3 regions of the Luteibacter mycovicinus genome follow, and region 1 is predicted to be linked to each of the others. Evidence: riboswitches for the same ligand, from Rfam matches in the RefSeq annotation. Region 1 holds a riboswitch; each other region holds the start of a gene.
The links. Region 1 has a riboswitch for cobalamin ahead of FA85_RS10665 (TonB-dependent receptor domain-containing protein). Riboswitches for the same ligand answer to the same signal wherever they lie in the genome.
Positions count from the first base shown of each region.

Region 2: it holds a riboswitch for cobalamin, as region 1 does, so the genes downstream of both, metE (5-methyltetrahydropteroyltriglutamate--homocysteine S-methyltransferase) here and FA85_RS10665 (TonB-dependent receptor domain-containing protein) in region 1, are expected to answer to the same signal.
Region 3: it holds a riboswitch for cobalamin, as region 1 does, so the genes downstream of both, btuB (TonB-dependent vitamin B12 receptor) here and FA85_RS10665 (TonB-dependent receptor domain-containing protein) in region 1, are expected to answer to the same signal.

Region 1 covers NZ_JQNL01000001.1:2,388,237-2,398,663, forward strand. Annotated here, with positions in the region: gene FA85_RS10645 (LysR family transcriptional regulator) at 1-761, shown strand, start outside; gene FA85_RS10650 (DUF2239 family protein) at 816-1,376, shown strand; gene FA85_RS10655 (MATE family efflux transporter) at 1,373-2,791, shown strand; gene FA85_RS10660 (efflux RND transporter permease subunit) at 2,844-6,017, opposite strand; gene FA85_RS10665 (TonB-dependent receptor domain-containing protein) at 6,223-8,118, opposite strand; cobalamin riboswitch at 8,275-8,504, opposite strand; gene nagA (N-acetylglucosamine-6-phosphate deacetylase) at 8,537-9,688, opposite strand; gene FA85_RS10675 (SIS domain-containing protein) at 9,711-10,427, opposite strand, start outside.
Region 2 covers NZ_JQNL01000001.1:1,538,566-1,548,992, forward strand. Annotated here, with positions in the region: gene fusA (elongation factor G) at 1-210, opposite strand, end outside; gene FA85_RS06980 (membrane-bound PQQ-dependent dehydrogenase, glucose/quinate/shikimate family) at 755-3,142, opposite strand; gene FA85_RS06985 (aldo/keto reductase) at 3,280-4,260, shown strand; gene FA85_RS06990 (glycosyltransferase) at 4,282-5,583, opposite strand; cobalamin riboswitch at 5,674-5,890, shown strand; gene metE (5-methyltetrahydropteroyltriglutamate--homocysteine S-methyltransferase) at 6,086-8,377, shown strand; gene metK (methionine adenosyltransferase) at 8,652-9,872, shown strand; gene FA85_RS07005 (DUF4142 domain-containing protein) at 10,038-10,427, shown strand, end outside.
Region 3 covers NZ_JQNL01000001.1:2,738,213-2,748,639, reverse strand. Annotated here, with positions in the region: gene FA85_RS12020 (cobyric acid synthase) at 1-1,455, opposite strand, end outside; gene cobD (threonine-phosphate decarboxylase CobD) at 1,452-2,432, opposite strand; gene cbiB (adenosylcobinamide-phosphate synthase CbiB) at 2,425-3,315, opposite strand; gene FA85_RS12005 (cobyrinic acid a,c-diamide synthase CobB) at 3,330-4,619, opposite strand; gene cobO (cob(I)yrinic acid a,c-diamide adenosyltransferase) at 4,616-5,218, opposite strand; gene FA85_RS11995 (hypothetical protein) at 5,245-5,826, opposite strand; gene btuB (TonB-dependent vitamin B12 receptor) at 5,855-7,732, opposite strand; cobalamin riboswitch at 7,856-8,090, opposite strand; partial or broken gene FA85_RS11985 (acyltransferase family protein) at 8,114-9,190, opposite strand; gene FA85_RS11980 (LytR/AlgR family response regulator transcription factor) at 9,275-9,991, opposite strand; gene FA85_RS11975 (sensor histidine kinase) at 9,988-10,427, opposite strand, start outside.

The DNA.
Region 1 (10,427 bases):
CCGAAGGCGCCGCCTACTACGAACACACGCAGCAGTTACTGGGCGAGCTCGACGCTTTCGAGACCACGCTTGCCGGCGGTCAGGCCAGTCCCGTCGGCAACCTGCGCATCGACACGGGCGGCTCCGTCGCCGCCCGCCTGATCCTTCCGGACCTGCCCGATTTCCGTGCCCGCTATCCCGGTATTCGTGTGCAGGTCGGTGTGACCGATCGCACGGTGGACCTCATCGGCGAAGGCATCGACTGCGCGATCCGCAGCACCGCCGACGATCCGAACCTCGTGACTAAGAAGATCGCGGATGCCTCGATCACCCTCTGCGCAACGCCCGGCTACTTCGCGCGCCGCGGCACGCCCGATACACCTGAGGCGATCGAGCGCGATGGTCACGAGGTCATCGGCTATGCCGCGGTCCGCACGGGGCGTCCTGTCCCGCTGCGCTTCCGGCGCGACAACCGGGACGTCGAGGTGCATGTGCCGGCAGCTATCGAGGTCAACGAGAGCAATGCCCATACGGCTGCGGCGCTCGCTGGTCTGGGTATAGCGCAGGCGCTGGCCTTCACCGTGGCGCCGCACATCGCCCGCGGCGCGCTCGTGTCGGTGCTGGACGACTGGCGACCCACGGCTCTGCCGATCTATCTCGTCTATCCACCCGCCCGCCGACACAACGCGCGTCTTCGGGCATTCGTCGACTGGCTGTCGGAAGCCCTGCCCAGGCGGATCGCCGCAGCAGAATCGGGATCGGTTTTACCCGGAGACTATTGACGACACGTTTGATCCGGGTAAAAATTGATCTTCGCTCTTGTCCCGGCCACCTCCATGTCGACTTACACCGCTTTCATCGCTACCGAGCGCATTGCCCACGGATCGCTGGCGGCGGTCGCGGAACGCTGCAAGGTCCGCCTCGACGCCGACCCGCACGTCACGCCCACCGTCTACGACGATGCGACCGGCCGTGTCGTCGACATCGACTACCGGGGCACCGTCCACGATGTGCTTGCGCGCCTCCCCGTCGCCGAGCCGCCAGCCCGCCGTGGGCCGGGGCGTCCAAAACTTGGCGTGGTCGCCCGGGAGGTCACGCTGCTTCCGCGTCACTGGGAGTGGCTTGCGGCGCAGCCGGGCGGCGCCTCCGTGGCGCTGCGTCGTCTGGTGGAAGCGGCAAGCCGCGAGGGCGCACCGGCCGACCGCGTCCGTGCGGCGCGCGAGGCGGTCGATCGCGTCATGCTGACGCTGGCCGGCGATCTTCCCGGCTACGAGGAAGCCTCCCGCGCCTTCCACCGTCAGGACGCCGCTCGCTTCACCGCGCTGACCGACGCATGGCCGGCCGATGTACGCCACTACGTGCGCCTGCTGGTGTCGCGCGCCGGCGACGAGACATGACGCCGCCGCGTGGCGCGCTGACGGAAGGGCCGATTGCCAGGACCCTGCTGCTCTTTTCCCTGCCTATCCTGGGCGCCAACGTCTTGCAGTCGCTGAACGCATCGGTGAATGCGATCTGGGTGGGGCACTTTCTCGGCGAGTCAGCGTTCGCGGCCACCTCCAATGCCAACCTGATCCTGTTCTTCCTGCTCGGAGTCGTCTTCGGCGTCGGCATGGCGACGACCATCATGGTGGGCCAGACGCTCGGCGCGCACGACGTGCCCGAGGCGCGGCGTGTGGTGGGCACCGGTCTCGGTTTCTTCGTCGTGCTGTCGGTGCTCGTCGCGCTGGGCGGTTTCATCGCGACACCGCTCATGCTGCGCGCCATGGGCACGCCGCACGATGCGCTGCCGTTCGCGACCGACTACCTGCGCATCATCTTCGTCGCTCTGCCGGCGATGTATCTGTACACGTTTCTGATGATGACGCTGCGCGGTGCGGGCGACTCACGCACGCCCTTCGCCTTCATGCTGGTTTCGGTCGTGCTCGACGTCGCGCTGAATCCGCTCTTCATCTTCGGCCTGGGACCGGTCCCCGCGATGGGTATCGCGGGCTCCGCCGTGGCCACCCTGATCGCGCAGGTCGTTTCGTTGCTGGCGCTGATCGCGTGGCTTTATCACCGCAAGCACTTTCTCTGCATTCACCGGCACGAACTGCGCCTGCTGATTCCGGAACCCGTCCTGCTCAGGCAGCTGGTGATGAAGGGCCTGCCGATGGGTGCGCAGATGATCGTCATCTCGTCCTCGGCGATCATCATGATGTCGCTGGTCAACCGCCACGGCTCGCAGACCACGGCGGCTTATGGCGCGGCGGCCCAGTTGTGGACGTACATCCAGATGCCCGCGCTGGCGATCGGTTCGGCGGTGTCGTCGATGGTCGCGCAGAACGTGGGTGCGAAGCGCTGGGATCGCGTCGCGGGCATCGGCCGCGCAGGCGTGCTGACCAACTTCACGCTGACCGGCACGCTCGTGCTCGTCATCTACCTGTTCAACCGCACCGCGCTGGCGCTGTTCCTCGGGGAGGACAGTTCGGCCATCGGCATCGCCCAGCATCTCAACCACATCGTGGTGTGGTCGTTCCTGCTGTTCGGCGTCACCTTCGTCATGTTCGGCGTGGTGCGGGCCACGGGCGCGGTCATGCTGCCACTGATCGTGCTGGTGATATCGATGTGGCTGGTGCGCTATCCGTTTGCCGCCCTGCTGGAACCGAGGTGGGGCGCGGACGCCATCTGGTGGAGCTTTCCGGTCGGGTCGCTGGTGTCGATCGCGATTACGACGGTGTATTACCGGCGCGGAAGCTGGAAGAAGGCGCATATGCTTCCGGCGACGCCAGCTTCGGTAGGAGCCAGCCCTGCTGGCGATGGGAGCTTGCCGTAACTCCTGTCGCCAGCAGGGCTGGCTCCTGCAAAAAGCCGGTATTCATGGAAGGCTATCGGGTCTTGCGCGCCTTGCGGATCTTGATCCAGCGCTTGTACCGACGCTTCAGCATGCGCCGGTGTAGGCGCTTCACCTTGCGCTCCTTGCGGTCGTGATTCCACAGGTAGATCGCGGGCGTACTCAGGAGCGTAAGCAGCTGCGAGACCAGCAAGCCGCCGACGATCGCGATACCGAGCGGCCGCCGCATTTCCGAGCCGACACCGAACCCGATCGCCAGCGGCAGCGCGGCACCCATCGCGACGAGGGTGGTCATGGTGATCGGACGGAAGCGGACCAGGGCCGCCTGACGAATCGCGTCGACCGGCGACATGCCGTGTTCACGCTGGGCCACGAGTGCGAAGTCGACCATCAAGATGGCGTTCTTCTTGACGATACCGATCAACAGCAAGACCGAGATGATCGCCATCAGGGTCAGCTGTGTCTGCGTGACCAGCATCGCCAGGAACGCACCGGCACCCGCCGCCGGCAACGTCGAGATGATCGTCAACGGATGGCCGAGACTCTCGTAGAGAATTCCGAGCACGATGTAGACGGCGAGGATCGCGCCGACCAGCAGCACCATGCCGTTGGACTGCGCGTCCCGCATGCGCTGATTGGTGCCGGTGACGTCCATGCGCACGCCTTCCGGCAAATTGATCCGGCGTACGGCCTCCTCGGCCAGACTGTTGCCCTTATCGGGCGTGATCTTCGGCGCGAGGTTGTAGGTGATGTCGGCCGATTCGAGCTGGTTCTGGTGGGTGACCGCACTCGGCGTCGCCACGGGCTCGATGTGCGCCACCGCCGAGAGCGGAATCATCGTGCCGAGTGAATTCTTCACGTACGTGTTGAGCAGCGCGCCGGGACTGAGCTCCTGCGCGGCCGCCGAGGTCAGCACCACCCAGTACTGGTTGATGTCCGAATAGATGATCGACACCTGGCGCTGGCCGAACGAGTTGTACAGCGCCGAATCGACATCGCCCATGCCGACGTTCAGGCGGCCCGCCGCATCGCGGTCCACCTTCAGCATCTGTTGCTTGCCGACGATGTCGAAGTCGCTGCCGACGTCGCGGAACTCCTTCATGCTGCGCATCTGACGCACCAGCTTCAGCGTCCAGGGCTGCAACGGTTCGCCGCCGGTACTGATCAGCTGGAACGAGTACTGCCCGCGGTTGCTGTTGCCCCCGCTCCCGCCGAGGAACTGCACGGGATTCATGAAGACCTGGACATCGGAGAGCTTGTCGTACTCCTTGCCCTTGCGATCCATGAATTCCTTCATGGATTCATGGCGCAGGTCCGGGCCGCTCCCCTTCTTCTTCAGATCGATGAACATGGTGCCGCTGTTGCCGACGGCCGCGCCATCGTTACCGCTGCCGAGCAGTGTGGTGACATCGGCGACGGCCGGGTCGTTCTGCATCATTTCGCCGACGCGTTTGAGCCGTCGCGACATCTCGTCCGGCGAAATGTTGGCGTCCGCGGTGACATCGGCCTGCAGCATGCCCGTGTCCTCGTCGGGCATGAAATTGCCACCGGCGGTCTTCACCACGGCGAAGCCCAGCGCGAAGGTGGCGAAAAGCAGGATGAGTGGCTGCCAGCGCATGACGCGCCGATGGCGCATCGCCCAGTCCAGTCCGCGCTCATACAGGCGCAGAAACCCGCGATCGAAGCGTTCCAGCGCGCGCTCGACGCGGCCTGGCTGGCGGTCGGGCTCGTCGTGCTTGAGATAGCGGGCACAGAGGGCCGGCGTGAGCGTCAGCGACACGATGGCCGAAATCAGCACGGCCGCCGCCAGGGTCACCGAGAACTCGCGCAGCAACTTGGTGATCATGTTGTTGCCGAACAGCAGCGGCGCGAACACCGCCACCAGCGACAGCGTGATCGACATCACGGTGAAGCCGATCTCGCGCACGCCCTCGAGCGACGCCGGCATCGGTTTGCTGCCGTTCTCCATGTGCCGGACGATGTTCTCGATGACCACGATGGCGTCATCGACGACGAAGCCGATGCACAGCACCAGCGCCATCAGCGACATCGTGTTTAGCGTATAGCCGAGTGTCCACATCACGACGAAGGCGCCGGCCAGGGACAACGGCACGCTCAGCGTTGCGATCAGCGTCGGACCGAGACGGCGCAGGAACACCATCATGACCAGGAAGACCATGACGATGCTGATCAGCAGCGCGACCTTGACCTCGTGCAGCGCGGACTGCGTGGTCTGGGTCAGGTCGAAGATGGGGGTGACCTTCGCGTCCGCCGGCAGCAGCGAACGGAAGCGCGGCAGCGCGGCACGGATCGCGTCGGCGGTGGCGATGGAATTCGCCTCCGGACGCTTGCTCATCTGCATGGTGACCGAGCGCTCGCCCTGGAACCATGCGGCCTGGTACTGGTCCTGCTGGCCGTTGTAGACGCGGGCGATGTCCGAGAGGCGCACCGGCACGTTGTTGCGCATCGCGATGAGGATGTCGCCGAAATCCTTCGCGTCGCGAATGCTGTCGTTCGCGACGACCGTCATCTGTGCCTTGCCGTCGGACAGCAGGCCCTGCGGCGAGGTCACGTTGGCGGCGTGCAGCGCATTGGACACATCGTTGGCGGTGAGTCCCTTGGACGACAACGCGCGGGTATCCAGCTCAACGCGCACGGCGTGCGGGGTCCCGCCGAAGACCTGTACGCGCGACACGCCATCGATCTGCGCCACGGCGGGCCGGATCAGGGTGTCGACGACGTCGTAGAGCTTGTCCGGCGGCAGCGACTTCGAGGTGAACGACACCAGCAGAACGGGAATCTGGCCGGTGTCGAACTTAAAGTACTGTGGGGGGCTGGGCATGCCGGCCGGCAGGTCGGCGGCGGACGCGTTGATCGCGGCCTGCACGTCACGCGCGGCGGCATCGGTGGAGCGGTCCATGCTGAAACGGAGGCGGACGAAGCCGCTGCCTTCCGAGCTGTTGGAATACATCTGGTCCACACCCGGGATCTGGCCGAGGTGGCGCTCCAGGGGGGCGATGATGGTCGAGGCCATCGTCTGCGCGTTCGCACCGGGCATCTGCGTCTGGATGAAGACGGCGGGCACTTCGATGGACGGCAGGGCCGCCACGCCGAGCAGCATGTAGGCGATGGAGCCGCACAGCACGAGCCCCGCCGCAAGCAGCGAGGTTCCGATCGGCCGGCGAATGAAAGGTGCAAAAACGTTCACGACACTTCCTGTGATCGCGGGAAGCATACCCGCGCCCGGGGACTTTATGACGTCCGCGCCGGTCCGTGGCGTGTGCCTTTAGTGGGGGCCCTGCCGGAAGACAGGGGTGCGGCGTTTGCCCGAGCCCGGTGCCAGGGGTAGGAGCGCGCCTGCGCGCGATGCCGTGAAACATCGCGCGCAGGGCGCGCTCCTACACGGTGCTCCCTCAGCGTACGGGCGAGAACCGCACGGTCACATAGTAGGTCCGCCCCAGCTGGTTGTAATACGCCGCCGTCTCGTACCGCTTGTCCGCCACGTTCGCGACCCGGCCCTGCACGCTCCAGGCATCGTCCATGTGCCAGGTGGCACGCAGATCCGCGGTCGTGTAGCCGCCCAGACGCGTCGTGTTGGCCGCGTCGTCGTAGCTGTAACCCGAGGCGTAGACCGAGCCACCCAGTGTCAACGCGCCCAGGTCCTTGTCCAGATCCACGCGACCGGTGCGACGCGGACGGCGGGCCAGCAGGTTGTCCTTCTCGAGCCCGCTGTCCCGGTCCAGCGGCTGCTGCAGCGTCAGGTAGCCGCGCACGTGCCAGCCATCGACGTCCGCGCCCACCTGGCCTTCGAGGCCGCGCAGGCGGGCCTTGCTGACGTTGACCGGCAGGAAGTTCGCGTCGTAGCCGATCAGGTCGTCGACCTGGCTCTGGTAGGCGTTGACGGCCCAGTTCCAGATGCCCGGACGACCCGACAGGCCGATCTCGGCGGTGCGCGACTTCTCCGGCTTGAGGTTCACCGTGGGCACGCCGTACGGGTAGTACTCGTCGTTGAAGGTCGGCGCGTGGAAGGCGGTGCCATAAGAGGCCGTGACCTTCATGCCGTTGTCGAAACGGAAGCCATAGGCGGCCGAGCCGGTCGTGTGGTTGCCGAACTGGGTGTTGTGGTCGTGGCGGGCCGACAGCTGGATCTCATGCGGGCCGAACACGCCCTGGTAGAGCGCGAACACGCCCGTGTTGTTGCGGGTGTCCTTGAGATAATCCGTGTCGCTGCTCAGCTTTTCCTGCTGGTAGTCGACGCCGGCGCTCAGCGTCTGGCCCGGGGCCAGCGTGAAGTCGTTCTGCCAGGAACCCTGATTGCGCTTAGAGTACAGATATCCCACGCGCAGCTTGTCGGCACCGGTGACGTAGTTGAAGTCCGCGTCGTAATAGCCCTTGTCGGCGCCATTGAGGTAGTTGTCGGCGCGGTCCTGGTTCTGGCCCAGACTGACCGACATGCGCCACGTGGACAGCACGTCGAAAGCCAGCTTCGCGCCGGCGACCTGCTGCGAGCGTCGGGTCAGGTTCTGGTAGTCGCCGTCGTATTCGATATCGCCCTTGCTGCGCAGCCAGCTGCCGGTGAGCTCGGTGCCGTCGTCCCAGCGATAACCGCCCGACAGCGCGCCGTTGTACGTGCGATAGGCGTCATGGTCCGGCTCGTCGGTGAAGCAGCCCTTGAACGCCGTGCCCGCGCCGATGCGGCAGGCGTTGATGCCCGAGGTGTACTGGCCGCCGAGGCTGGCGTTGTACCAGCCGTGGGTCGTGCCGCCCGACACGCCGACCTGACCGGCGGTGTAGCCGTGGCTGCCGCCGGTGACCGAGAGGCTCGGGGTCGGCGCTTCGCCGGCCTGGCCGTGGCGGGTGAAGATCTGGATGACGCCGCCGATCGCGTCGGAGCCGTAAAGGCTCGAGCGCGGACCGCGGACGACCTCGATATGGTCGATCTGCTCGACCGGCAGCTGCTCGTAAGCCGGCAGACCCGCGCCCACGGTACCCACGCGGACACCGTCCACGAGGACCAGCGTGTGCGAGGAGTTGCTGCCACGCATGAACAGCGAGGTCTGCTGGCCGATACCGCCGGTGTTGGCCATGACCACACCGGGCAGCCCGGCGAGCAGGTCCTGGACGTTACGCGGCTGCAGACGCTCGATGTCTTCGTGGGTGATCACGGTCACCGGGGCGAGTACCTCGTCCAGCGGCGTGGCCGTGCGGGTCGCGGTGACGATCACGGGATCGAGGGCGTCCGGGGCGTCGGCCGCGTGGGCAGCGGCGATCGACGACAGCAGGGCTGCCGCGAGCAGGGTCTTCTTCATGGAACGGTCTTCCTCCGCCGCATAGCGCGGCAATGCGTAGCTCAAAGGGCGCGCGAGGAGGACATACGGCGAACGGCACACGGGCGGAACCCGGATGACTGTCCGGATTCGCCCTCCGCGAATCGCCCGAAACGGGACGACGCCCCGGGATGGCTCACGGGGCGCGTCGTCGGGCCGGTCTCCGGACTCACGCCGTCCCCGAGGGGTGTCGGACCGGCGCCTTCCCGCTGTCGCAGTGGCTGAAGCCGTGTCCGAGGGGCCGTGACGACCCCGGGCGCTTACCGTTGCGGGGGCAGTGCCGGCCTTGCCGCAGAGGCGGCGCACCGGCTTCCCGTTTCATCCCCGTGGCGCGACGCCCCGGGGACACCCGAACCCCGCGACTTTAACCGGAGGGTGGGGCGCTGTCACGACCGCCCGATCAGCCCGCGGCGTAAACGCGCTCGCCGCCGATCCAGGTTTCGATCACCGTATGGGTCTCGTCCATCACGACGAAGTCGGCGCGGTAACCGGCGGCGATATGACCGTGGGTGGCGCCGAGGCCGAGGAACGCGGCCGGATACGTTGACGCCATGCGCGCGGCTTCATCGTAGGCTACGCCGACCATGTCGACCGTATTGCGCACCGCCGTGGCCATGTCCAGCGCGGAGCCGGCCAGCGTGCCGTCCGCCGTCTGGCAGACGCCGTCGCGCACGGTGATGGTTTCGCCCTTGAGCACGAAGTTCGGATTGTCCGACCCCACGGGCGGCATCGCGTCGGTGACCAGCATCATCTTCCTTGGCGCCTTCGCCGCGATGGCGACACGCAGCGAGGTCGGGTGCACGTGGTGGCCGTCGACGATCAGACCGCACCAGCTGGCCTGGTCTTCGAGCGCGGCACCGACGACGCCAGGCTCGCGGCTGGTGAAGGGTGTCATCGCGTTGAACAGATGGGTGAAGCCGCGCACGCCCGTCGCCAGTGCATGCCGCGTGGTCTCGTAGTCGGCGGCCGTGTGGCCCGCGGCCACGATGACGCCGTTGGCGACCAGCTCCTGGAGTACTTCCGCGGAAGCGCGCTCGGGAGCCAGCGTCAGCAGGGTCACGCCGCCGTGGCGCCGCGCGACCATCGCGACATCGTCGGCATCGGCGATGCGAAACTTGGCCGGGTCGTGCACGCCCTTGCGCTCAGGGGCGATGAAGGGGCCTTCCAGATGGATGCCGAGCACGCCCGGCACGCCCTGGGCGACCGCGTCGTTCACGGCATCGATGGCTTTCGCCATGACCTCCGCGTCGTCACTGATCAGCGTGGGCAGAAAACCCGTGGTGCCGAATCTCGCGTGTGCCTCGCCGATCGTGCGGATCGCGTCGACCGTTGGTGCATCGTTGAACAGTACGCCGCCCCCGCCGTTGACCTGGCAGTCGATGAAGCCGGGCAGCAAGGTGCGACCACCGAGGTCATGGCGCTCCGCCGCGCGCACGCGCGGATCGGATGGCAGCGCCAGTCCGGTGATCTTTCCATCGTCGACCAGCACGGCAAAGCCGCTCTGGAATCCATTGTCGGTGAGCACACGGCCGTTGACGAGGGCGAGAGTCATGGCGATTCCTTGAGGGTGACGGTCAGACGGTCTCGGTGACTTTATTCAGGTGCGGCGGCACGTCGGGATTGAAGCCGCGCTTCAGCGCGAGCGCCGCCGTGGCGCGGTAGAAGCTCTGCACCGTGATCAGCGGCGCGGCGATCGGTGCGGTGGCGACCAGCGGCAGCACACCCTCACCCGTCGCACCCGGCGCGGCGATCCAGACATTGGCGCCACGCTTGCGGAACTCGGCGGCGACATCGAGCACGCCCGGGAGCGTGTCGTCGTTCTGCGCGAAGAACAGCACCGGGAAGTCCGGGCCGACCAGCGCCATCGGGCCGTGTTTCACTTCGGCCGCGCTGAAGGCTTCGGCATGCAGGCCGCAGGTTTCCTTGAACTTGAGCGCCGCTTCCAGCGCACCGGCGAAGCCGAAGCCACGACCGACCACGAACAGGTTGTGCGCATCGACGAGGCCTTCCGTCAGCGACGACCAGTCGGCATCCCAGCCCTGGCGCAGCTGCGCGGGCAACGCGGCCAGGGCGTCGGCGATCTCGGCCTTGCCACTCCACCGGGCGGCGATATGCAGAATCGCGAACAGCGCGCCGAGATAGCTCTTGGTCGCGGCGACGCTGGTTTCCGGGCCCGCGTGCAGCGGGACGACCACGTCCGCGACGTCCGCCAGCGGCGAGTCGGTCACGTTGACCAGCGCCACGACGTACGCACCGGCCTTCTTCGCGGCTTCAGCGTTGCGGACCAGATC
Region 2 (10,427 bases), 850 kb from region 1:
GGCGCCGATCGTGATGCCACGCTCGCGCTCGAGCTCCATATGGTCGGTGGTGGTCGCGCCGTCGTGCACCTCACCGGTGCGATGGATCGTGCCGGTCTTGTAGAGAAGCCGCTCGGTGAGCGTGGTCTTGCCCGCGTCGACGTGCGCGATGATGCCGAGGTTGCGCCAGCGGCCGACGGGAATGGTGGTTTCGCGAGTGGTGGTACTCATGGCTAACGATGTCCTGATGGGATCGCCAGGGGCTCGAAGAAGAGGTTCCGAGCGAGGCACTCCCCGATCCGACGACCGCCGCCCCTGGCAGAGCAGGACGGGTCAGGATCGGGGGTCGCGGCTGTTCTTCATGACACGGAGACTCCGGTAAAGGCCTGGAAAAAAGGCGGGTTTGGCCGAATGCGAGGCAAAAAAAAGCACCCTTGCGGGTGCTTTCGAATCTTCGAGGCCGGGCGCCGTCTTACGACAGCGGTCCACCTTGCACGGAGCGCGCGCACCCGCGACGCGCCCCAGGGGCGATCGGTAGGTCGAGCATCAAATCGTGCTTGCAGCGGAACATGGTGTGGCTCTCGTGGTGAGGTGCGGATCTTACGCCTCGTCGGCGTTCTGCGCACTAGGTAGGGATGGTTGGTGAGGTTTCAAGGCCTTGCTGCGCGGGAATCGCCTTGCGCGGGAATCGCCGGCAGGGCCGGCTCCTACCTGTCTGCGGTGACCCGGGCGGGTTCCGCGGAGAGGTAGGAGCCGGCCCTGCCGGCGACGCTCTTCAAGGCAACGCGTAAGCCACCACGTAATCACCCGACTTGGTCCCCAGCCCGCTGTGCCCGCCGGCGGCGATCACCACGTACTGCTTTCCGCCGACCGAGTACGACATCGGATTCGCCTGTCCACCCGCTGGCAGACGCGCCTGCCAGAGCACCTTGCCCGTCCGCTCGTCCATCGCACGGATGTAGTTATCCGCCGTGGCGCCGATGAACACCAGGCCGCCCTTGGTGGTCATGTTGCCACCGATATTGAAGATGCCGGTGGGCAGCGGCGCGTTCGTATGCGTGCCGAACGGACCGGTGTCGCGCGTCGTGCCGAGCGGATGCTCCCAGACCAGCTTGTGGGTGACCAGATCGATCGCGGCGAGCGTGCCCCACGGCGGCGGATTGCACGGCACGCCGAGCGGGTTCAGCCACGGATGCACCTTGCCGACATAAGGCGTGCCGTACTGCGGTGCCAGACCGCCGCCGACCTTCGGCTCGTCACCGGTGCCGTCCCACGGCTTCACGTAGCCCTTCTGTTCCGCCGGCTGGCGCGGCGCGAGGCTGATAATGAAGGGGATGTAGTTCGCGTTGGCGATGATCAGCTTGTTATACGGATCGATCGAGGCGCCGTGCCAGTCGATCACGCCATCGAAGGCCGGATAGACGATCGTGTCCTTCAGCTGCGGCGGCGTGAACTGACCTTCGTACGCCGCCTTGCGGAACTCGATGCGGCACATCAGCTGATCGAACGGCGTCGCGCCCCACAGCGATTGCTCGGTGAGATCCTTCGGTGTCAGCGACGGCATGCCCACCGAGTACGGCTGGGTGGGCGACGCGAAGTCACCCGGGACCGTATCGGTCGGCACCTTCTTCTCGGCGACTTCGGTCACCGGCTTGCCGGTGCGGCGATCGAGTACGAAGAACTCGCCGCGCTTGGTCGTCTGTACCAGGGCGGGAATCGTGCCGCCATCGGGACCGGGCAAGTCGACCAGCGACGGACCCGTCGGTACGTCCATGTCCCACAGGTCGTGATGCGTGTTCTGGTAGGTCCACTTCGGCTCGCCGGTTTCGATATCCAGCGCGACCGTCGAACTCGACACCTTCTCGTCGAACGGACGACGATGGCCGCCGAAGTAATCCGGCGTGGCGTTACCCATCGGCAGGTAGACCATGCCCAGATCCGGATCGGCGGTGTACACGCCCCACGCGTTAGGCGTGCCGCGTGTCAGCTGATCGTTCGGACCCGGCGTCCAGTTCTGCGGATCGTGCCCGACGTCCCACGCCCAGACCAGCTTGCCGGAGAGCGGATCGAACGCGCGCACGGCACCCGACGGCTCGCCTTCCGCCTGATTGTCGTAGACCCAGCCACCGAGGATCACGCGATCCTTCAGCACCATCGGCGGCGACGTCACGAAGTGGAAGCCGGCCGGCACATGGCCGAGATACTGCGTCAGCGAAACGAAGCCGTGCTCGCCGAAATCCTCGCAGGGCTTGCCGGTATCGGCGTTGAGCGCGAGCACGCGGGCATCGAGTACCGGCGCGATGATGCGACGCGGACAATCGGTCTGCGTGCCCTGCGGCGCTTCGTAATACGCCACGCCGCGACAGGCCAGATAGACGTCCGCATCGGTATTGGCTTTGGGATCGAAGCTCCACTTCTTCGCACCCGTGGCGGCGTCGAAGGCGACCACCCAGCTATGGCCCGTACACACGTAAAGCGTGTCGCCGATCTTGATCGGGGTGTTTTCGAAGTTGAACTCGTGACCCGCGTCGGTACCGCCCTGATCCTCACCCGGACGCATGGTGTCGCCCGTCCGTGCCGTCCAGGCGACCTTGAGGTCTCTGACGTTGGTCGCGTTGATCTGGTCCAGCGGCGAGAAGCGATCGCCCCTGGGTGTGCGGCCGTAGAACTGCCAGTCGCTGTCCGGCACCGAGGCGTCGTGGCCATCCGCCATGTTTCGGATGACCGCTTCGCCCTGCGTGCCGACGGGCTGCATGAAACCCGCCACGCCGAGACCGACGCTGACGATAACGGCCACGATCACCGCGAAGGCGCCACCGCCCGAGGGAGTGAGCTTGCGACGTACCCAGGGCATGACGAGATAAATACCGAGCACCACCGGAACCAGCAGTCGCGGTTCCAGCTGCCAGCCCACGAGCCCGACCTCGGTGAACGCCCAGATGGCCGTCCCGAGCAGCACCACGGCATAGAGCCAGAGTGCGCTGGCCGAACCGCGCGCGAGCAGGATGCCGGTCGCTACGACCGCGGCGCCAGCGATGAGGTAGTAGAACGAGCCTCCGAGAGCCGCGAGCCACGCTCCGCCTCCCACGAGAAAGAGACCGAGAAGCGCTATGACCACGCCGGTGATACGGGGCGGCCTGCGTGAATAAAGAGTGGACGGCATTTTATGACTCCGGTGGGTGACGCGGCAGGGGCGCGTCGCGTCGAAGCCGCGGTTCGCGCAAATCATAGCCATGGCAGGTATATGCAGCGTCTACATCCGGCCGGTCACAATGGGGCATCCCCCGATGGAGTATTCGCATGCGCTACATCAAGCTCGGCCGTACCGGCCTGGATATCTCGCCGCTGGTGCTCGGTTGCATGACTTATGGCGTTCCCGACCGCGGAAACCACGCCTGGACGCTCGATGAAGAACAGAGCCGGCCCTTCATTCGCAAGGCGCTGGACCTGGGCATCAACTTCTTCGACACGGCGAACGCATACTCCGACGGCACGTCCGAAGAGATCGTCGGACGTGCCCTGAAAGATTTTGCGAAACGCGACGAGGTGGTGATCGCCACCAAGACCTTCTTCCACTGGCGCAAGGGACCGAACGGCGGCGGCCTGTCGCGCAAGGCGATCTTCCATTCGGTGGACGACTCACTGGCCCGCCTCGGCACCGACTACATCGACCTGTTGCAGATCCATCGCTACGACCAGACCACGCCCATCGAAGAAACGCTCGAGGCGCTGCATGACGTGGTGAAGGCCGGCAAGGTCCGCTACCTCGGCGCCTCGTCGATGTATGCGTGGCAGTTCGCGCAGATGGTTTACACCTCGAGGATGCATGGCTGGACCGAGTTCATCAGCATGCAGGATCACTACAACCTGCTGCAGCGTGAGGAAGAGCGCGAGATGATTCCGTTCTGCATCGATGAGCACATCGCGGTGTTGCCATGGAGCCCGCTGGCACGCGGACGGCTGACGCGCGACTGGGACGAGGGCAGCGACCGGCAGAAGAGCGATGTCTTCGGCGGCACGCTTTACAACGCCACGGAAGACTCGGATCGCGCCATCGTCGCGGCGGTGAAGAAGGTGGCCGATGCGCGTGGCGTGCCTCGTGCGCAGGTGGCATTGTCGTGGGTGGCGCATCGTGACGGCGTGACTGCGCCGATCGTCGGGGCGTCGAAGCCGCAGCATCTCGATGATGCGGTGGCGGCGATCGATCTGGAGCTGACCGAGGAAGAGACGGCAGCTTTGGAGGAGGCTTATACGCCGCGGGCGATCGCAGGGTTCGCGTAAGCGTTGCTTGCGGCAGTTCGGCTATGTTGTTGCCATACGGCGGTCTCGCCGCGCCATCGCCTGTTCGATCACATCCGCGGCCGGCGACGCGCCTCGCTCGGCCCGGATGACTTCAGCCGCGCGCTGGGCACGCAAGGCCACTCCCTCGTCGGTCAGAAGCACGCGCAGCTTCCCCGCCGCCCGGTCAGCGCGGTAACGCGAAGCGGGCAATACATCGCCCACACCCAGCCGAAGCACACGCGCCGCATTGTCAGGCTGATCGAAGCCATGCGGCACCACGAGCGCCGGACACCCCGCGCGCAAACTCTCCTGCGTCGTGCCGACACCCCCGTGGTGTACCACCGCGGAAGCGCGCGGGAACAGCGCACCGTGTGACGCGTATTCCACAGCCATCACCCCGGCTGGCAACGTGTCGGGCAAGCGCGCGCGCATCTCGGGCGAGCCGGTGAGCAAGACGGCACGACGTCCGAGCGCGCCTGCCGCCGCCATGCTCTCGCGAAGGAAGGCCTCGCCCGCGTGCACCGCCGCCGATCCCAGCGTAAACACGATCGGCGCGTCACCCGCGTCGAGAAACGCCGACAGCTCCGGGGGAAGGGTTTCGTTGAAGGGCGAGTAACGGCAATAGCCAGTGACCACGCTGTGCGCCGGGGCATCCTGCGGCGCGTGACCCAGCAACGGCGAATACATCGCCAGCACACCATCGCGCGCGTGCTGTCCGCGATGAAACGGATCGCCCCACACCGACACCGGCGCCAGACCCAGCGACTGCCGGAAGCTGCGCACGGCACGTGTCCACGGTGCGGTCACCCGCTCGCCGATCCGGCGCACCCAGGCGCCACGACGCGGCGACGCACGTAAGAAACGGTCGAGTCGCGCCATGCCCGTCGCCGGCGGATCGAAAGCGGAAAGGAACACCGCGGGCGACAGGACGGCGGACAACCACGCCACGCGTGTCGTCTCGCCCAGAATCTGGCCGGCGAAGGCGAGCGTCGAGGTGACGATCGCATCGGCCTCCAGACATACCGGCGCCAGCGCGCGGTAGCTCGCCGCGACATCCTCCGCAGCCAGGTCACGTACGACGAAGCGCGGACCGCGCAGCGGATGGAACGCCCGGGCAGCGAAGGCGGCCTTGTCCTCGGGCTCCGCGATCCCGCTGGCAAGGACGAACCTCAGCCCGGCCTCCGCCACCGCCTCGCGATGAATCGCATGGGCACCGATGGTGACCCGATGGCCCCGCGCCACCAGCTCCCGCCCCACGGACAGGAACGGAAACAGGTCACCCTGCGATCCCACCGTCGCCATCACGATGTGCCTTGCCGCCATGCCTTACTCCCGATGCCCTGGCGCATCGTCGCGGGCGACATGTCGACGCGATGCATGCCTGGCTCGTTGACCTGCCCCGTCCGTAGGGCTAACCTCTGGGCCGCCAGCGGTCTTTATCTCTCTATTCGAATAGAAGGATAAAAGCGAAGAGGGAAGCCGGTGAGAATCCGGCGCTGCCCCGCAGCGGTATGTGGAGACGAGCGCGTCATCAGCACTGGATCGATGGCGATCCGGGAAGCGACACGCAAGGCGGCACCCAGGTGCCACATCCACGAGCCCGAAGACCTGCCGCCGGCCTGGGCGCGCGTGCCGTCATGGGTGCGTGTGCCCTGCCCGACCTGGGCCGTCGCGTTCGCGCGAGGGTCCGGTTCGCCCGCGGGGGCGAAGGTCGACGGCAAGCCGCATGACGCCTTCACGCTGCCGCACCTTCCGTGTGGCAGTGCACGTGCGTCCGCGACGAACCGCCCTTCCCTCCTCTTTGCCACGAAGAGGAATCATCCACATGCCACACGTTACCTACCCCGGTTTTCCCCGCATCGGCCGACGCCGCGAACTGAAGCGAGCGCTGGAAAGTCACTGGAGGGGTGAAACCAGCGCCGACGACCTGCTCACCGTCGCCCGTCAGCTCCGCGAACGCCACTGGCGCCTCGCGCGCGACGCGGGAGCCGACAGCGTTCCCGTCAACGACTTCTCGCTTTACGACCATATGCTCGATGCCGCCGTCGCGGTCGACGCCATTCCCCCGCGCTACCGTGGACTCCATCAGCGCGATCCGCTTGCCGGCTATTTCGCCATGGCACGCGGCCGTCAGGACGGCGAAGTCGACCTGCACGCGCTGGAGATGACCAAGTGGTTCGACACCAACTACCACTACATCGTCCCCGAGCTGCAGGCGGGCCAGTCGTTTGCCACGCGCGCCGACAAGGTCGTCGCGGAATATCGTGAAGCCATCGCACTCGGCCATGCGGCGCGCCCCGTACTCCTCGGTCCGCTGACCTTCCTCCGTCTGGCCAAGACCGTCGACGGCAGCGATCCCCTCGCGCTGCTCGACGCGTTGCTGCCGGCGTGGAGCGGTTTGCTCGATGCGCTCGCGGACGCGGGTGCCGACTGGATCCAGGTCGACGAACCGGCCCTCGTGCTCGATCTCGAGCCGGACTGGCAGGCGGCCTATCGCGGCGCTTATGCCGCCATCGGTGAACGGTCGCGTGGCCGCATCCTGCTCGCGACCTACTTCGGCGAGCTCGGCGGCAACCTCGAACTGGCGGCGTCGTTGCCCGTCGCCGGCCTGCATGTCGATCTAGCGCGCGCGCCCGGGCAACTGGATGCCGTGCTCGACGCGCTTCCCGCCGGTCGTGTGCTGTCCGCCGGCGTGCTCGACGGCCGCAACATCTGGCTGAGCGACCCGTCCGCCATCGCGCCGCGCATCGCCCGCGCACGCGAGCGCCTCCGCGACGAGCGTTTGTGGCTGTCGACGTCGTGCTCGCTGCTGCACGTGCCCATCGATGCGTCGGAAGAAAGGCACCTGCCGGGTTCGATCGGCGACTGGCTGTCGTTCGCGCGGCAGAAGATCGCCGAACTGCGACGCTACGCCGATGCCGCCGTCGGCGACGAGACGGCGCAGCTCGCGCTCGCGCGTCAGCAAGCGACGGTGGCGGCGCGTCTGCTTTCTCCCGACGTGCTGCGCGCCGACGTGCGGGCGCGCGTGCGTGGACTGACGCCCCAGTTCGGACAGCGCCGCTCGGCCTACGCGTTTCGCGCGAATGTGCAGAAGCAGCGCTTCGGCCTGCCCAACCTGCCGACCACCACCATCGGCTCGTTTCCGCAGACCACGGAACTACGCCTTGCGCGTGCCGCGCATCGCTCGGGCAAGCTTGACGACGAGGCTTATACGGCCGTGCTTCGCGAGGAGGTGCGGCGCGCCGTGACGTTTCAGGAAGAAGCCGGCCTCGATGTCCTCGTGCACGGCGAGCCCGAGCGCAACGACATGGTCGAGTACTTCGGCGAACAGCTGCAAGGCTACGCGTTCACGTCTCTGGGCTGGGTGCAGAGTTACGGCTCGCGCTGCGTCAAGCCGCCGATCGTCTTCGGTGACGTGGCGCGTCCCGCCGCGATGACCGTCGCCTGGTCCGCATACGCCCAGTCCCTGACCGCCAGGCCGATGAAGGGCATGCTCACCGGTCCGGTGACGATGCTGCAGTGGTCGTTCGTACGTGACGATCTCCCGCGTGCCGAGGTGTGCCGACAGATCGCCCTGGCCTTGCGTGACGAGGTCCACGATCTCGAAAAAGCCGGCATCGGCATCGTGCAGATCGACGAGCCGGCGCTGCGCGAAGGCCTTCCCCTCCGCCGGGGTGACTGGGCCACCTATCTGGACTGGGCGGTCGACGCGTTCCGGATTACCGCGGGTGGCGTCAGCGACTCGACCCAGATCCATACCCACATGTGCTACTCGGAGTTCAACGACATCATCGAGGCGGTCGCCGCGATGGACGCGGACGTGATCTCGATCGAGACCAGCCGCTCGCGGATGGAGCTGCTGGACGCCTTCACACGGTTCCGCTACCCGAACGGGATCGGACCCGGCGTCTACGACATTCACTCCCCGCGGGTGCCCGGCAAGGAGGAAATGGCCGATCTGCTGTCCCGGGCGCTCCAGGTGCTTCGTCCGGACCAGCTCTGGGTCAATCCCGATTGCGGCCTGAAGACCCGCGGCTGGCCCGAGGTAGCTGAGGCCCTGACCGGGATGGTGGCCGTGGCCCGGGCGGCCCGCGAACGGCTGGCGGAGGTGGCCTGACGGAAAAAGGGGCACCGTGTCCCCGCGCTGTTGGCCTTTCGCGCGCGGGGCGCGCTCCTACACGGCGGCTGTCGTAGGAGCGCGCCCCGCGCGCGAAAAGCCAACAGAGCGGGCGGCACCCCCCTCCCAACCCCCTCATACCCCTTCCCGCGCTGAACATCCATGCAATCGTCACCCGCCGGGGGTACCCTTGCCGCTGCAAACCGGCGACGGGGCGTGTATCATGGCGCGCCCCATTTATCTCTTTATCCGTAAAGAAGGATATATACCCTCGATGAGCAATTTCCTCTTCACCTCCGAGTCGGTCTCCGAAGGCCATCCGGACAAAATCGCCGACCAGATCTCCGACGCCGTTCTGGACGCCATCCTGGCCCAGGACCCGCGTGCGCGCGTGGCCTGCGAGACGCTGGTGAAGACCGGTGTCGCCATCGTCGCGGGTGAGATCACCACCAGCGCCTGGATCGATCTGGAAGCGCTGACCCGTAAGGTCATCCTCGACATCGGCTACGACTCCTCGGAAGTCGGGTTCGACGGCGAGACCTGCGGCGTTCTCAACCTGATCGGCAAGCAGTCGCCCGACATCAACCAGGGCGTGGACCGCAAGAAGCCGGAAGAACAGGGCGCTGGCGACCAGGGCCTGATGTTCGGCTATGCGACCAACGAAACCACCGAGTACATGCCGGCGGCGATCCACTACGCGCATCGTCTCGTCGAGCAGCAGACCAAGGTCCGCAAGAAGAAGAACTCGCCGCTGCCGTGGCTTCGCCCGGACGCCAAGAGCCAGGTCACCCTGCGCTACGAGAACGGCGAAGCCGTCGCCATCGACGCCGTCGTGCTCTCGACCCAGCACGATCCGGACGTCAAGCAGAAGGACCTCATCGAAGGCGTGCGCGAGCTGATCCTCAAGCCCGTGCTGCCGGCGAAGCTCCTGCACAAGGGCACCAAGTTCCACATCAACCCGACTGGCAAGTTCGTCATCGGCGGACCGGTGGGCGACTGCGGCCTGACCGGCCGTAAGATCATCGTCGACACCTACGGCGGCTGGGCCCGTCACGGTGGTGGCGCGTTCTCGGGCAAGGATCCGTCCAAGGTCGACCGTTCGGCTGCCTATGCCGCGCGCTACGTCGCCAAGAACATCGTCGCGGCCGGCCTCGCCGACCGTTGCGAAATCCAGGTCAGCTACGCCATCGGCGTCGCCGAGCCGACCTCGATCTCGGTGACGACCTTCGGCACCGGCAAGATTCCCGACGAGAAGATCGAGAAGCTGATCCGCAAGCATTTCGACCTGCGCCCGTACGGCATCATCCAGATGCTCGATCTGGTCCACCCGATGTACCAGCCGACCGCCTCCAACGGTCACTTCGGCCGCAAGCCGTACGACGTCACCGACAAGAACGGCAACACGTTCACGGCGTTCTCCTGGGAGAAGACCGACAAGGCTGACGTCCTGCGCGACGCCGCCGGCCTCGGCGCGACGGTTGCTCGCCGCAAGTAAGTTTTGTGCGACATGCGATAAGTTTTGTGCGACATGCGATAGGAAACGGGCGCCTTCAGGCGCCCGTTTTCGTTCAGGAACTTCAGAAAGTTGCCGCCGGGGTCACAATGCTTTCATGGCTGGAATGAGACATCTGACAGCCGTTACCGTGCTACCGGAGAATCCATGATGTCACGCACCCTGCCCCGCCTCATCGCGACCGCGCTACTCGTGGCCGCCGTTCCTTTCGCCGCCCATGCGCAGGACGACGCCAAGCAGACCGATTCCAAGGGCGGTACCCCGACCGATGCCGGCTTCGTCACCAACGCCAGCGGCGCAGGCCTGGCCGAAGTGGAGCTGGGCAAGATCGCCGTGACCAACGGCGGATCGGCCAGGGTGAAGTCGTTCGGCCAGCACATGGTCGACGACCACACCAAGTCGGGCGAGGAGCTGAAGAATCTTGCGAGCGGAGACCGCGGCTATGCCACCGCCGAGAGCCCGCCGCCCGCGAACCAGAAAGACATCGACGCGCTGAAGCGCCTCAATGGCGCGGCGTTCGACAAGGAATACGCGAAG
Region 3 (10,427 bases), 350 kb from region 1:
GAGTCCAAAAAGTCGGGTGAGTACCGCCGTATTCATATGCGCGTCTATCGTGTCGGCCAGGCGGTCGATCGTCGCCTCGCGTAACGCGCCGAGGTCGAAGGGCGCCGACCCATCGAGACCCGCGTGTCCCAGCCATGCGCGCAACGCATCCGGGTGATCGAACAGCCCGTGCAGGTAGGTGCCGATGACGCGTCCATCGTCGGAGCGCGCGCCGTCGTCGCGCCCGTCGTCCAGCACGACGGCGGGACGCTTCATCCCCGCGCCGGTGCTTACACCGCAGTGAATCTCGTAACCGATGACGGTGGCATCGCTGCCACTCACCTGGCCGCTGACGATGCGCAACTGTTTGGCGGGCGCCAGTGTCGTTTCGAGGTCGAGCAGGCCGAGCCCGCTGCTAGAACCCGCGGCCCCTTCGACGCCAAGCGGGTCGTGCACCGCGTGGCCGAGCATCTGCATACCGCCGCAGATGCCGATGACGTGGCCGCCGTAACGGACGTGCCGGAGGATGGCCTGGTCCCAGCCCTGAGACCGCAGCCATGCCAGATCCGCGCGGGTGGACTTCGATCCGGGCAGGACGATCAGGTCGCATGCCGGAAAGCTCTCGCCCGGCCCGACGAAGACACATGCCACATCGGGATGCAGGCGCAGCGCGTCCAGATCGGTGTGATTGCTGATCCGTGGAAGCGCGGGCACGGCCACACGCAGGCGCGCGTGCTCGCGACGCACCCGGTCCCGCGGCAAGGCGTCTTCGGCTTCCAGCACCATGCCGTGAAGATAGGGCAGGACGCCCAGTACCGGCTTGCCTGTTTCACGCTCCAGCCAGTCGAGACCGGGCTGGAGCAGCGCGATATCGCCGCGAAAGCGATTGATGACGAAGCCCGCCACGCGGTTACGCTCGCTCTCCGACAGCAAAGCCAGCGTGCCGACGAGATGGGCGAAGACGCCACCACGATCGATGTCGGCCACCAGAATGACAGGACAGTCGACCGCCTCGGCGTACCCCATATTGGCGATATCGCGATCGCGCAGGTTGATCTCGGCCGGGCTCCCGGCACCTTCGACAACGATCGCCGCATAGGCGTCGGCGAGTCGCGCATGCGATGCGAGCACCGCGTCCATCGCGACACGCTTGTACGCGTGATAACCGACGGCGTCCATGTTGCCGACGGGGTGTCCGTGGACGATCACCTGCGCACCGGTGTCGCTGTTCGGCTTGAGCAGGACGGGGTTGAAATCGGTATGCGGCATGACGCCCGCCGCCTGCGCCTGCACCGCCTGTGCGCGACCGATCTCGCCGCCATCGACCGTGACGGCGGAGTTCAAAGCCATGTTCTGCGGCTTGAACGGCGCGACCACGACACCGCGGCGGCGCAGCCAGCGGCACAGCGCGGCGACGACGGTGCTCTTGCCCGCGTCGGACGTGCAACCCTGCACCATGAGTACGCGCGCGTTCAAGCCATCACCTCGGCCAGTGCCACATCGAGGCACTCGAAACCGACCTCGTCGCCTGGCAGGCCGAAACGCAGCGCCGGCGGATTGTCGAAGCGGCGGGTGAGGATGGCACGCGTCGCGAGGGCGTCGTGAAGACGAGCGGCGTCGGGATGGCGACAATACTGAAAGAGATCGCAGCCACCATCGGGACGCAGTCCGTGCTCCGTCAGCAACGCAACCAGCCGCGCACTGTCTTCGCGCAGCCGCGCGCGCATCGTGATCTGCCAGTCGACGTCGGTCAGCGCCGCCTTCACGACGTGGCGCGTCGGCCCGCTCAGCGTCCACGGCCCCAGACATTCACGCAGTGCCTCCAGCAGGCCCGGCGACGACGCGACAAACCCCGCGCGCACACCTGCGAGGCCGAAGAACTTACCCACCGAGCGCAAGACGATCAGGCTGTCGCATGCCGCGGCACACAGCGTGCCGTTCGGTCGCGTGTCGACGAACGCCTCGTCGACGATCAACCAGCCACCGCGCGACGCGAGCGATGCGTGCAACGCGAGCAGCGCCTCGCGACGGAACCGGTCGCCGCCAGGGTTGTTGGGATGAATGAGCACGATCACGTCGAAGTCGGCGGCGCGTTCGAACAATGCATCCGCCGGACACTCGCGGACGTCGTGACCGTGTTGCCGCCACGCATGCGCATGCTCGTTGTAGCCCGGCGAGATCACGCCCACACGCGAGCGTGACCGCATGCGCGGCAACGCCATGATCGCCGCCTGCGAGCCGGGAACGGCCAGAAGATGCGGCGCCGCGTAGTAGGCGCGGGCCACGTGCATGAGCCCGTCGTCGTCCTCGGGCAACCGGTGCCATGCCTCGGCCGGTACGGCAGGCACGGGATAGGCATACGGGCTGATGCCCGTCGACAGATCGAGCCAGCGTTCGCGTGGAATGCCGTGCTGTGTCACCGCACGGGCCAGACGTCCGCCATGCTCAAGCATGAGCGGCTACTCCAGCCACGAGTGCGAGACCGATCCAGATCGCTGCGCCCCGATCGACGAGACGCAGGGCGCGTCGTATAGAGGTGGCGTCGGGCGCATCCCCGGTACCGAGGACAGGACGGTCTTCCCACTGACCGTGGTATGGCGCGGGCCCACCCAGTCGGACGTTCAGCGCGCCCGCACCGGCGGCCATCACCGGGCCGGCGTTGGGGCTGTCCCACAACGGTGCCTGCGTCGCCCAGCAACGACGTGCCGTCGTGAATTCGCCCGCCAGTGCATACGTCAGCGCGGTGAGCCTTGCGGAGATGAACCCGAGCACGTCGTCGATACGCGCCGCCGCCCAGCCGAAGCGCAGGTAGCGCGGCGTCCGGTAGCCCCACATCGCATCCAGCGTATTCGCCAGACGGAACACCAGCACGCCCGGCGCGCCCAGCAACAGAAACCAGAACAGCGCACCGAAGACGGCGTCGTGGCCGTTCTCGAGGACGGATTCCGTCGCGGCGGCGGCCACACGCGAGGCATCCAGGGCCTCCGTATCGCGGCTGACCATTCGACCGACCGCCTGCCGCGCCGCACCGATATCGGCCGCGCTCAGCGCATCGGCGACGGGCAACGCGTGCTCCGCGAGGCTGCGCCGACCCACGGCGAGATACAGCACCACCGTATCGATGACAAACCCGGGCGCGGCGGGCATCCCGTATCGGATCAGCGCGAGCAGTCCGACCAGCGGAAGCACCGCCAGGCACCAGGCCAGGACGCCCCGGGGGCGGCGACCGGCATAAAGCTGTCGCTCGATCCATTGAGCGAGATGGCCGAAGCCGACCAGCGGATGCGCGCGTCGTGGCTCGCCCCACCATGCATCGAGCAGCAGCGCCGCGAGCATCGCGAAGGCGGTGGTCACAGCAGGAAAAGACGCAGCGCGGCGTCGATATTCGATGGGAAATAAAAGTGCACGAAGCTGGCGGTCATGCGCCCACGGCGGTAGACCGCCTCGGCGGTGGGCCCGCCATTCGGGTTGCTCGCCACCGCCAGAGCCGTGGCGGCGATCGTCGCCTTCGCATAGTGAAACGAATGACCGCGCAGGATCCCTTCGGGCAGGTCCACCGACTGCATGCCGAGCGCCGCCATGCGCGGCTGCATCATCGCGTCTCCGGCGATCAGCCCCGCCATGCCGGCTGCATGGCCATGCGTGTCGGTAAGCCGGTCGAGGGCATAGAGCAGACCGCCGCACTCCGCCAGCAGGGGGCGTCCGGCATCGACATGCGCGTGCAGATCGCGGCGCAGATCGTCACGGCTCGTCAGCGTGTCGAGGTGCAATTCGGGGTAGCCCCCCGGAAGCCAGATCGCATCGCATGGGGGCAAGGCGTCACCCGCCAGCGGACTGAAGAAGATCAGCTCCGCGCCGGCGTCACGCAGCACGTCGAGATTGGCCGGGTACACGAAGGCGAATGCCTCGTCGCAGGCGATGGCGATGCGGCGGCCATCCAGCCGCCGCGTGGAATGTCGGTCGACCGGCGGCTGGAAAACGACCGCGGGTGGCAGCTGGCCCACCGCCTCGGCGGGCAACGCGTCGGCCAGCGCATCCAGCCGCGCGTCGAGATCCGCCAGCTCCGCGGCGGACACGAGGCCGAGATGCCGCTCCGGCAGACCCATGGCCGCATCGCGCGGGAGCGCGCCGTACCAGGTAAGCGCAGGCGGCAGGCTCTCGCGCAGCAAGGTGGCGTGATACGCGCTGCCAACACGGTTGGCGATCACGCCGTGCACGATGAGCCCGTCGCGATAACTGGCCAGTCCATGCGCCAGCGCACCGAACGTCTGCGCCATGGCACTGCCATCGATCACGGCGAGAACGGGCAAACCGAACCGCTGGGCCAGATCCGCGCTCGACGGGCGCCCGTCGAACAGCCCCATCACGCCCTCGATGAGGATCAGGTCCGCCTCCTCCGCCGCGGCATGGAGTCGCGCGCGAACGTCGTCTTCGCCACCCATCCAGGTGTCGAGCTGGTAAACCGGAGCGCCGGCTGCGCGCTGGAGGATCATCGGGTCGAGAAAATCGGGTCCGGTCTTGAAGACGCGGACCCGGCGGCCGGCACGCGCATGCGCACGCGCCAGGGCCGCCGTCACACTGGTCTTGCCCTGCCCCGACGCAGGTGCCGAGACCAGCAGCGCGGGACACGAACGGCTCACAGTTCCACGCCCTTCTGCGCGCGGATACCCGCCTGATAGGCGTGTTTCACCACGCGCATCTCGGTCACGGTATCCGCCAGTTCGACGAGCGCGTCCGGCGCGCCACGGCCCGTGATCACCACATGCTGTCGTTCGGGTCGCGCCCGGCAGGCGTCGAGCACGCGATCGAGCGGGATGTATTGCTTCACCAGCGCGATGTTCAGCTCGTCGAGCAGGATGAAATCGTATGCCGGGTCGGCGAGCATGCGCTCGGCGACATCCCACGCGGCCATGGCGGCCGCGATGTCGCGCGCCTTGTCCTGTGTCTCCCACGTATAGCCTTCGCCCATCACGTGGTAATCGAGCGGACCGTCTTCGTACATGCGGAAGAATGCCTCCTCGCCGGTGAAAAAACTGCCCTTGATGAACTGGACGACGCCACAACGAAAGCCATGGCCGAGCGACCGCGCCAGCATACCGAATCCGGACGAGCTCTTTCCCTTGCCGTTGCCGGTGTTGACCACGAGCACGCCGCGATCGATGGTCGCTTTCGCGATACGTCGGTCGATCAGCTCCTTCTTCCGGCGCATGCGGTCGCGATGACGAGCCTCCTCGTCCATTTCACGCCATGGCGTGGTGTCGCCGCTCATGCGTGAGTGGTACGGGCGTCCCGTGCCCGCGGTGCGAAGCGCCAGACCGCCGCCTGGACCACCTGAGCCACCAGCACATACGCCGCGGCGGCACGCACGAAAAGCGGCGCCCATTGCATGAAGCGCTGCACGTACTGGGTCATGTTGGTATCGGTGTAACGGCCGCCCAGCCAGTAGAACGCACCATTGGATATGGCGTACGAGACCGTGGCGCAGACCAGCAATGCCGCGAACACCATCGCATGCGATGCCAGTGAACCGTCGAAACGCGGTGCCACCAGGCGGCCGCCGTACCAGAGCACGGCGTACGCCAGCGGCATGAACGAATAGGCCACCGTGATGCAGAAGTCGCTCACGCCCGCGTAGCTGATCGAAACCCAGTCGATCAGCACGGCCAGGACGACGAAGGCGACGAAGGCCAGGTGCTTTCGCAGGTAGATACCCCCGAGGAAGAACAACGCCATCGACGCGTCGGGAAGATGCAGTACATCGCCGAAGTGATGAAAACGCGTGGCGATCATGATCAGCGCGAACCATGCCGACATGGCGACAAACAACGGACGTAACAGGGGTTTCATCGGGGCGTACCTCGTACGGGGGGACGGATTACGAGCGGGGCTGGTAACGGAACGTGAGCATGTAGTTGCGACCCAGCTGATTGAAGTAACGCGCAGTCTCGTAGTGGCGATCGAAGACATTCTTGCCGGCCAGCTCCACCGACCACGCCGGCGCGAAGGCGTACGCGATGCGCAGATCGGTCAGCGCGTAGCCACCCAGCCGGTGCAGGTTGGTCGAGTCGTCATAGCGATAGCCCGAGGCGAACACACTGGCACCGACGCTCAGCGCGCCGAACGAGCGGTCGACGTCGATATTCGCGGTACGGCGGGCACGTCGTGGCAACAGGTTGCCCTTGCTGTCGTCGTCGCTATCGTCTTCCGGCTGCAGCCACGTCGCGTTACACGAGAGGTGCCAGTCGGCGACGGTGGTGTCGGCTGCCAGCTCCACGCCACGGATCCGTGCGCGGTCGATATTGTTCGCGCCACCAAACGGGAACAGCGGACCGGTCAGGCTCGAGTCGAAGACGATCAGGTTGTCGATGTGATTCTGGAAGGCATTGATCGACCAGTTACCCCACGTGGGCGTACCGCGCAGCCCCAGCTCCCAGTTGCGGGAAGTTTCCGGGCGGAGGTCCGGATTGCCGTAGTCGGGGTAGTACAGGTCGTTGAACGTCGGTGCCTTGAACGCGGTGCCGTAGCTGCCGGTGACACGCAGGTCCTTCGTCAGCATGTAGCCGTACTGCAGGCTGCCGGTGGTCTTGCCGCCGAACTGGCTGTTCTCGTCACGGCGCAGACTGGCCTGGATCGAGCTGTCGCCGAATGCCTGCAACCACTGGCCGAAAATCGCGTGGTTGCGACGCGCATCGACGAAGTAGTCGGTACTGCCGACGACGCGATCGCGCTGCCAGTCGTAACCGAGCGTGGTCTGGCCTGCGTCCCCACCGACGTGACCGAGGTCCGCCTGCACCGAGGCGACGTCGCGATGCGTGTTGAACGTATCGGCGTAGACGCCGTTCTCGTAGTCGGTCGAGAAGTCACCGCTGCGACCGAGGTTGAGGGTGAACTTCACGTCCTTCGACGGTGTATAGCGCAGACGGCCGCCAACGACCTGCGTCGACGAGTCGGCGAAGTTGCTGCTGGTGCCGTCGTAATGGTTGGCGCCTTCGGTGCGCATGGCATTGACGTCGGCGTCCCACTGCTCGTCGAAGCGCCATCCGCCCTTCAGCGACAGCGCATTGTTGCGGTAACCGTCCTTGTCCGGCTCGTAGGTGTAGCAACCGCCGCCGCCCGGGCTGGGGCGGCCGCGGCATGCGTTGATGCCGTCGGTCTGGTCGTGGTTCGCTTCCACCGCGTACCAGCCGTTCGAGCCGCGTCCGCTGAAGCCGGCCGAGCCGCGCAAGGTGTCGTAGCTGCCGCCGCCGACGGAGAAGTTCGGCACGAAGCTGCCTTCCGGACGACGGGTGAAGATCTGGATGACGCCGCCCAGCGCGTCCGAGCCATAGAGACTGGAGAACGGGCCACGGACGATTTCGATGCGCTCGATCTGGTCGACCGGAATATCCTGGAAGGCCGCCGTACCGGAGGTCGCTGAACCCACCTTCACGCCATCGATCAGCACCAGCACGTGGTCGGACGCGGTGCCGCGCATGAAGACGGAGGTCGACTTGCCCGGGCCGCCGTTATTGGCGATGGACACACCGGGCGTCGCACGCAGCAGGTCGGCCAGCGAGCGCGGCTGCAGCCGCTCGATCCCGGCACGGTCGATCACCGTGGAGGCGGACAGCACCTGCGCCTGGGTCTGCTCGGTCCGGCTCGCGGTGACCACGACCTTGTCGAGGTCGGTGGAGGTGTCATCGGCGAAGGCCGCGGCGGGAACGAGGCATGCCATCGCGATGGCGACCGCGAGGGTGGAAATACGAAGCGACACGTGGTGACTCCTGCACTACCGCGCCCATCCGCGCGGCATGAATGGCGAGAGACAGGGAGACGGTAGCGGGGAGCGCCGATGGCGGAAGGCCGGCCGGCCACCCACGACATGGCCCTCCGCCTGTCCGGTGTTACCTCGAAGGCCGGTCTCCGGGCTTGCGAGCGCAGGGAGAATCCCTGCCGGTCGGCGCCTTCCCATGCCTTTCGGGGCACAGTGGCTTCATGCAGACCTTTGGCTCGCCTACCGTTGCGGGGGCAGCTCCGGAATGACGCGGACCTCGTGGGTCGCGCGGGTCACCGGATTCCCGTTTCAATCCCCGGCTGCGACACCGGGAATCACCTTGGGCGGCGGTAGTGTATCCGAAGCATGAACGCGGCGGTCGCGCCAGCGCAGGAACGGGCGCTCGACACCGTAGTGAAGCAGCGCACCGCCAGCCAGAGTCGCGGCCGCATAGATGGCGAAACGGACAAAGCGATGATCGGCCAGACCGTCACCGAGCAGCCCCTCCGTCAGATGAAAAACGCCTTTGTGGCAGAGATAGAGGCTGTATGAAGCGGCGGCCAGCCATCCGGCACCGGGCACCCGCAGCCTTGCGAAGACGGTCGGGCCGCTGAAGGCGGCGACGAAGCCACCCATCGCCAGCGACAGCAGGGGGTAGCCGATGACGCAGGGCCAGAACAGGGGGCGTGCACCGTCGAAAAGGACCAGACAGACGCCAAGGAGAACGGTGGCGGCGCCGAGCACCCAGCCCGCGCGCGCATGGATCCATGCCATCCACTGCGGGCGATACACCCCGCACGCCGCCAGGGCGACACCGGCGACGAGCCCATCCAGGCGCGACCACGTGGGGTAATAGAGGTAACGGAGATAGACCAGGCCCGCACTGATGTCCGTATCACGAGCCGGTCCCAGCAAATCGGACCACAGCCACGCCCGCAACAGGAGGCCGCCGGCGACCACCGCGACGCATACGGTGATGAACTTCCACAGAGCGGGTTTGCGCGTCAGCGCGAAGGCCAGCAAGGGAAAGACGAGATAGAAGTGTTCTTCCACGCATAGCGACCACACGTGGGAGAACGCATAGTTGTCGCCGTTGTCGAACAACAGGTTGAAGGTAAACGTCGGAAATTGCCACAACGGCTGCATACCCGGCGTTTCTCGCCATGCCGGCCATAACGCATAAAGTGCCAGCACGACGAAGAAGGCGGGAAGTATTCGTATGAAGCGTCGTCGATAGAAGCCGACGAAATCGAGCTTGCCCGTGGTCTTCAGGGACTTCAGCACCTGCGTGCCGATGAGGTAGCCGCTCAGCACGAAGAACAGGTCGACGCCCATCCACCCCGACCATTCCAGCTTGCTGAAGCCATCGCCGAGGCCGCCGACCAGATAACTGTGAAACAACATCACCCAGGCGATGGCGATCGCGCGCAGCGTGTCGAGGCCGGGAGTGCGGTTCATGCGTGGGATCCCCTGGGTGTCACGTCAATGTGCGGGCGCGTCCGGGCGGATGCACGGCGCGTTTATGGCGATTCGCGGGCGCGCTCATTGCCCGCGGTGCAACGCGGCGAGCAGGGCATCGATATAGGTACGACTTGCGCGCAGCGTCGCACCATCTTTCAATCGAACCACCGCGTCGCGGTTGGACCGTGGCAGGAGTTCGGCGACCTGATCCACCCGAACGATGGCCGAGCGGTGCACCCGGAGAAAGCGCAGCGGGTCGAGTCGCCTGGACAGCGTATGCAGGGTTTCGCGGAGCAGATACCGTTCGCCGCGTACATGCAGCGCCGCGTAATCACCGTCGGCCTCGATCCACTCGACCTCGTCCGCAGCGACGTAGTGAATGCGGGCACCGATACGAATGGCGAAGCGTTCGGCCTGCCTCGTTGTCGTGGTCACCGCCCTGCCGAGTTGTCGACGAGCCCGTTCAATCGCTTCGGCGAAGCGTTCATCATCGATGGGCTTCAGCAGGTAATCCACCGCGCCCAGTTCAAAGGCACGGAGAGCGAAGCTGTCGTGCGCGGTCAACAGGATCGCCAACGGTCGGTCGGGAGGCGGTATGGCCGCCAGGGCATCGATACCGGTCAGGCCAGGCATCTGGACATCGACGATCGCGAGATCCACATCGGTTCGACGCATGGCGGCCAGCGCCTGACCATCCGCCGCCTCGGCGACGACGATAACGTCGGGCTCCGCATTAAGGCGGACCTGCACGCCCCTGCGAGCGAGGGGCTCGTCATCGACGACGGCGATGCGAATCATGCGGTTGTCCGCATGACGGCAGAGCGCACGGGCAAGGTGACCGCCGTGCGCCACCGATCGCCGCGAGGGCCAGCTTCCAGCAGGTGATTGCCGGGATAGAGCACATCTAGGCGGGCACGTACATTCGTCAGACCCACGCCCTGCCCTCCTGCTGAAGGCCCGTCGAAGCGATCGTTATCGACCCACACCCGAAGTGTTCCTCCGTCACGCTCGACACGAATGTCGATCCGGCCGCCCTCACGGCGGGGTGCGATGCCATGCCGGATGGCGTTCTCGACCAGCGGCTGCAGCAGGAGGTAGGGCACCTGCGCATCGAGCGTGTCCGGACCGGTGTGAATGTTCACGCGCAGCCGGTCGCCCAGCCGCGCCTTCTCGATATCCAGGTAGGTAGAGGTAAAGGCGATCTCGTCCGCGACCGTCACTTCGTGCCCGGGCG